2 linked regions of the Pleomorphomonas sp. PLEO genome follow. The protein of the gene in region 1 interacts with the protein of each later gene in a pairwise test. Links are inferred from orthologs where the notes say so. Each region holds a gene or a part of one and is shown in the gene's direction. Other genes may lie near its edges. The genes, in order: dprA and recA.

Region 1 (3,287 bases):
GCGCCGAAGCCGACCGCCTCGCCCTCGTCGAGGCGGTGAAGACCGGTGCGATCGACGTCATCGTTTCCAACCACGATCCCCAGGACGTCGAGACCAAGCGCCTGCCCTTCGCCGAGGCGGCCGATGGCGCCATCGGCCTGGAGACCTTCCTGTCGGCGGGCCTCAGGCTGGTGCATGATGGTTCATTGACGCTCCCTCGGCTGATCGAGGTGATGTCGACCCGGCCGGCCAAAATCGCCGGCCTTGATGCCGGCACTCTGAAAAAAGGTGCGCCGGCGGACGTCGTCGTGTTCGATCCGGACGAGCCGTGGGTGCTCAATGCCAAGGACATTTTCTCCAAGGCGAAGAACACGCCCTATGACGGCGCCCGTTTCACCGGCCGAGTCCGTCGCACCTACGTTGGCGGCTCCCCGGTGTTCGAACGCTGAAGTTCCGTGCAGAGTGACATACAACCCGTAATCGGTTACCCCCATCCAAGATTGCCGAGGGCATCATGTTCGAGTCCGTCGCTCCCTGGGTCGCCTATGTCGTTGCCGCGCTTGTCGGCTACGGCCTCGGTTCCATCCCCTTTGGCTTGCTTTTGACGCGGGCGGCCGGCCTCGGCGATGTGCGCGCCATCGGCTCAGGTAACATCGGGGCAACCAACGTTCTCCGCACCGGCAACAAGAAGCTCGCTGCCGCGACGCTGCTCCTCGACCTCCTCAAGGGCACTGCGGCCGTTCTGCTTGTCCGGTTTGCGATGCCAGAGGTGCCGGAGGCGAACGTTGTCGCCGGCGTGGCCGCTTTCCTCGGTCATCTCTTCCCGATCTGGCTCGGCTTCAAGGGCGGCAAGGGCGTCGCCACCTACATCGGCGTGCTGCTCGGTCTGTTCTGGCCGGCAGTGCTCATTTTCGCCGGCGTCTGGATCGCCGTCGCCTATTTCAGCCGCTACTCGTCCCTCGCCGCTCTCGTCGCCACCGTGATTGTGCCGCTTGCTCTGTGGGCGCTTGGCAACAACCTGCTGGCGGCCGTGTTTGTCCTGCTGACCGTCATCGTCTGGGCAAAGCACAATGCCAACATTCGGCGCCTCCTGGCGGGCACCGAAGGCAAGATCGGGCGCAAGGGATGACCGGAACGGGCATTGTGCATGGTTGAGCTTTCGGACGACCAACGCATCTCCTGGCTGCGTCTCATTCGCTCGGAAAACGTCGGGCCCGCCACCTTTCGCAGCCTGATCAACCATTTTGGCTCCGCCGAAGCGGCGCTCGACGCCTTGCCGGCACTCGCCCGGCGCGGCGGATCGGCCAAGACCATTTCAATCCCGTCAGTGGCCGAGGCGGAGCGCGAGATCGAACGAACCCTCGCCCACGGCGCCCGAATCGTCGCGATCTCCGAGCCCCTCTATCCAGCGTATCTGCGCCAGATCGCCGCGCCGCCGCCAGTCGTCACGGTGCGTGGCGGCTCCAAACACCTGTTTGGCCGGCCGGCGGCGGCCATCGTCGGTTCGCGAAATGCGTCGCTGGTCGGCCACAAGATGGCTGAACGCATCGGTCGCGGCCTTGGCGAGGCCGGCTTCGTCGTGGTCTCAGGCCTCGCCCGTGGCATCGACGGTGCCGCCCACCGAGCAGCCCTCGACACCGGGACCGTGGCTGTGATCGCCGGAGGCATCGATCATATTTATCCGGAAGAACATGGCCCGCTGATGGAGGAGATTATCAATCGGGGTGGCGCCGTCCTTACCGAGATGCCTTTCGGGTGGGTGCCGCGCGCCAAAGATTTTCCGCGCCGCAACCGCATCGTTTCCGGCATGAGTCTCGGCGTGGTGGTGGTCGAGGCTGCCGCTCGGTCCGGCACGCTCCATACCGCCCGCTACGCGCTCGACCAAGGCCGCGAAGTGTTCGCCGTGCCCGGATCGCCGCTCGATCCCCGCGCCGAGGGAACAAATCGGCTGATCCGCGATGGCGCGACGCTGACCTGTTCCGCCGACGACGTCATCGCCGTGCTCCGACCGATGCTGGAAAATGACGCCCCATCCTTCCTGGAACTCCGCGAAGACGGTGACGGTGCGATCGTCGACTCCATCGGCCCGCAAAGCCGTGATGCGGTGATCGAGGCGCTCGGCCCGACGCCGGTGGCGGTCGATGACATCATCTCCCACACCGGGCTGACGTCGTCGGTCGTGTCGGTGATTCTACTTGAGCTGGATCTCGCCGGGCGCATCGAACGGCACGGAAACCAGCTCGTCTCGCTTTTACGATGACGGCCAACGCGCCCGCGCACGCAGGGGTCGACCCTTGCTTAATCCGGAGGTCGCTCTTAAAGAGGGCTGAGCCTTAATCTTAAAATTGTCCGGCGCACCTGAATGAACCTTGTGATCGTGGAGTCGCCTGCCAAGGCGAAAACCATCAACAAATACCTCGGCCGCGATTACACGGTGCTGGCATCTTATGGCCATATCCGCGACCTGCCGGCAAAGGATGGTTCGGTTCTTCCCGACGACGATTTCGCCATGATTTGGGAAGTCGACGGCAAATCCGGCAAGCGCATGTCCGACATCGCCGCCGCGCTGAAGGATGCCGACAAGCTCATCCTCGCCACCGACCCTGATCGCGAGGGTGAGGCGATTTCCTGGCATGTGCTCGAGGTGCTCGGCGCCAAGCGCGGCGCGCTCAAGGGCAAGACCATTCAGCGCGTCGTCTTCAACGCCATCACCAAGCAGGCCGTGCTCGACGCCATGGCCAAGCCGCGCGATGTCGATCAGCCGCTGGTGGAGGCCTATCTGGCCCGTCGCGCGCTCGACTATCTCGTCGGGTTCACACTGTCGCCCGTTCTCTGGCGCAAGCTGCCCGGCGCCCGTTCGGCCGGCCGCGTGCAGTCGGTGGCGCTGCGCCTCGTCTGCGACCGCGAAAACGAGATCGAGATCTTCAAGCCGCAGGAATACTGGTCGATTATCGCTCGGCTGGCCAATCCGACCGGCGACGAGTTCGAAGCCCGACTTTCCGAATGGCAGGGCAAGAAAATTGGCCGCCTCGACATTTCCGACGGCGTGACCGCCAACGAGATCCGCGCGTTTCTGAACAGCGCCACCCTGGCGGTGACCGACGCCGAGCAGAAGCCGCAGAAGCGCCATCCCTTTGCGCCCTTCACGACCTCGACGTTGCAGCAGGAGGCCTCGCGCAAGCTTGGCTTCTCGGCTCAGCGCACCATGCAGGTGGCCCAGCGCCTCTATGAGGGCGCCGACATCGGCGGCGAAACGGTCGGCCTGATCACCTATATGCGTACCGACGGCGTGCAGATTGCACCGGAGG
Region 2 (3,224 bases), 230 kb from region 1 along the record:
CGCCGCTACCACGCCGGTTGGCAGTTCGCGCAGCGCACCCGCGGTGGCGAGCGCGGCGCGGGCCGCCGCCATGCCCACCTCAACGGCGGCAACGAGCGAGGCGCCTGCCGACAATGCCAACAGGATACCGGCGGTCTGCGCATCGCCGACCCCAGTGACGTCGACCACTTGGGTCGGCTGGGGCTTCAGTTCGCAGACGTGGCCGTTATCAAGGACGGCTAGCGGCTTCGAACCGCCGGTGATCACCGCCCGTCGGGCGCCGGCCTTTGCCAGCCATTCCGCCGCCTCGACCGGTCGGCCGATCGGCTGGCCGACCAACAGCTCCGCCGACGGGAGGTTGCAGATGAACAGCGCGCCAGAGCCGACAAGGGGGCGCAGGCGCGGCGCTTTGGCGCGCGAAATGGCATCCAGCACCAGCCTGTCGCCATGGGTGTCGGCGAGCCGGCGAAGTTCGGCCGGCGCGAGATTGGCATCGGCGAAGACCAACCGGTGCTTGCCGACGTCGAGCGCGGCTACCGGTAGCACGAAGTCGTCATAGAGGCCGAGGTCGGAGATGGCCGAGACGAGTTCGCCGGCCTCGTCGTGAATGGCAAGGTAGGTGCCGGTCCGGCCGTTGGCGTCCACCACCATTGCCGATGTATCGATGCCGGCCGTGGCAAGTTCGGCCATGAGGTCTCGGCCGGCCGCGTCTTCGCCGACCACCGAGACGAAGCGGCAAGGCGCTCCGGCTCGCCCGAGCAGCACGACGACATTGCGCGCCACGCCACCGGGGCGATACGTCACAATCCCCGGACATGAGGTCGCTGGCTCATAAGCATTGCCGGCCCGGCCAAGCACATCCTGATGACAGCCGCCGACCACCAAAAGTGGCAGAAAGCCCTTGTTTCGATTCCCCGCGTCCAGAGCTTTTCTCCCGGCTTTCCGACGTTTTAACCCTGCCGGAACACGTCGGGAACGAAACCAGACTTGCTTTTTCCTGTCAAGGACATATATGCCGCTTGCTCACGGGAACAAATCGTGTACATTTACGGTGAGTTTGAAATCCGGGAACGGCCGTGAAATAAGGAGCGAACCCAGTGTCGCAGAATTCACTTCGCCTCGTGGAAGGAACCTCCATGGACAAGACCAAGGCGCTTGACGCCGCCCTGTCGCAGATCGAACGGGCCTTCGGTAAGGGCTCCATCATGCGCCTCGGCAAGGGGCAGGTGGTGGAAATCGAGACGATACCGACCGGCTCGCTCGGACTCGACATCGCGCTTGGCATCGGCGGCTTGCCGAAGGGGCGCGTCGTCGAGATCTATGGCCCGGAGTCGTCGGGCAAGACGACGCTGGCATTGCATACAGTGGCCGAAGCGCAGAAGCGTGGTGGCGTTTGCGCCTTCATCGACGCCGAGCACGCGCTCGACCCGGTGTATGCCCGCAAGCTCGGCGTCAACCTCGACGAGCTCCTGATCTCGCAGCCGGATACCGGCGAGCAGGCGCTTGAGATCACCGATACGTTGGTGCGCTCCGGTGCCATCGACGTGCTGGTGATCGACTCCGTGGCAGCGCTGACGCCGCGTGCCGAACTCGAAGGCGAAATGGGTGATCAGCTGCCGGGCCTGCAGGCTCGACTGATGAGCCAGGCGCTCCGGAAGCTCACCGCGTCGGTCTCAAAATCCAAGACCATGGTGATCTTCATCAACCAGATCCGCATGAAGATCGGCGTGATGTTTGGTAGCCCGGAGACGACGACCGGCGGCAATGCCTTGAAGTTCTATGCCTCGATTCGTCTCGACATTCGCCGCATCGGCGCGCTCAAGAATCGTGAGGAGATCGTCGGCAATCAGACCCGCGTCAAAGTGGTCAAGAACAAGCTGGCGCCGCCGTTCCGCGAAGTGGAATTCGATATTCTCTACGGCGAGGGCGTGTCCAAGGTGGGCGAGTTGATCGATCTTGGCGTCAAGGCTGGAATCGTCGAGAAGTCAGGCGCCTGGTTCTCCTACAACAGCCAGCGTCTCGGCCAGGGTCGCGAAAATTCCAAGCAGTTCCTGCGCGACAACGAGGCGCTCGCCAATGAGATCGAGGCGGCTATCCGGCAGAACGCCGGCGTCATCGCCGACTCCATCCTGAAGGGCGACCCCGAGGATGACGCTGACGGAACGCCGCCCGAGGCTGAGTGAGGGCTGGGTCCAAGGCCTCTCGTCCCGTTTGGGTGAGAGGCGGTGGTCGGCTGGTACGCGGTCGACCGAGGGAGAGATAGATGCAGTTTCGCAATCCGGCCGGCGTGCATGCGCCGGTCGCTGCTTATAGCCATCAGATCGAGGTGCCTGCCGGAGCCCGTTGGCTCGTGTTGTCCGGGCAGATCGGCTTGCGGCCTGACGGTAGCTTGCCGACCGACCCGGTGGAGCAGATCGAGGTGGCGCTCGACAATGTCCGCCGCAATCTCGATGCAGCCGGCATGTCCGTTGGCGATATCGTCAAACTGACGACATATCTGGTTGGCGATGTTGATCCCGACCGCCGCCGGCAGGTGTTTGGGGCATTCTTCGGTGATCATCGGCCTTGCACGACGCTTCTTTACGTGTCGGCACTGGGCCTGCCCACGCTCAAGGTTGAGATCGACGCCTGGGCTGCGCGCGAGGCGCCGAAGGGCTAATGCGGCCTTTATGGCAAAGGCGGGCCTATCGCGCCGAAATACCGCCATCGCGAGTCGGCCTCCGCCGCTGGACAGGCGCATGGCCGGCGGCTAAATAACGCTTTGCCTTGCATGGAACCGATCGTGTCGGAACCGGTCTGGCCTGCGCGTCCTTCCCTCCGGGGGGCTGCCTTCCGAGGCGCCATCCGGATTGTCGAGACGAACCTCGCCGGCCGGTGCCGTTTCCTCGATCGCTCGACGCAAGGTTCTGGGTTGCGGGAGCGTGCGAGCGGCTCGCGGGAAATGGGGTTCGGGCGGACCGGCCGCGCGGTGATGCGAGCGGTGCCGTCTCAGCGTAGGCAGGCGAATCGTCATGAGTGGTGTGAACGAGATCAGAAAGACCTTCGTCGACTATTTTGGCAAGAACGGTCACGAGGTGGTGTCGTCGAGTCCGCTGGTACCGCGCAACGATCCAACGCTGATGTTCACCAATGCCGGCATGGTGCAGTTCAAGAACGTCTTCACCGGCCTCGAGAAGCGTTCTTATAGCCGCGCCACCACTTCCCAGAAGTGCGTCCGCGCCGGTGGCAAGCACAACGACCTCGAC

The links.
Region 2: the proteins of dprA (region 1) and recA interact in binary tests that used the Bacillus subtilis proteins (3 or more experiments, as listed by UniProt). The link is inferred for Pleomorphomonas sp. PLEO from one-to-one orthologs.

The regions. Positions count from the first base shown.
Region 1 is NZ_CP166625.1:3,000,199-3,003,485, reverse strand. What follows is about bases 211-3,182. They hold dprA (DNA-processing protein DprA), read left to right. Parts: upstream 211-1,126; coding sequence 1,127-2,239; downstream 2,240-3,182. Other genes in these bases: topA (type I DNA topoisomerase), read left to right, coding at 2,342-3,182; plsY (glycerol-3-phosphate 1-O-acyltransferase PlsY), read left to right, coding at 494-1,108; AB6N07_RS13940 (dihydroorotase), read left to right, coding at 211-428. In the rest of the region: more of AB6N07_RS13940, read left to right, coding at 1-210; more of topA, read left to right, coding at 3,183-3,287. UniProt on the Bacillus subtilis protein: Protein that helps load RecA onto ssDNA during transformation. Binds cooperatively to circular ssDNA, is able to bridge different segments of DNA. Favors the loading of RecA onto SsbA- or SsbB-coated ssDNA and formation of RecA-DNA filaments.
Region 2 is NZ_CP166625.1:2,770,395-2,773,618, forward strand. What follows is about bases 211-3,119. They hold recA (recombinase RecA), read left to right. Parts: upstream 211-1,076; coding sequence 1,077-2,162; downstream 2,163-3,119. Other genes in these bases: AB6N07_RS12835 (PfkB family carbohydrate kinase), read right to left, coding at 211-861; AB6N07_RS12845 (RidA family protein), read left to right, coding at 2,243-2,638; alaS (alanine--tRNA ligase), read left to right, coding at 2,991-3,119. Outside these bases: more of AB6N07_RS12835, read right to left, coding at 1-210; more of alaS, read left to right, coding at 3,120-3,224. UniProt on the Bacillus subtilis protein: Multifunctional protein involved in homologous recombination, DNA repair and competence.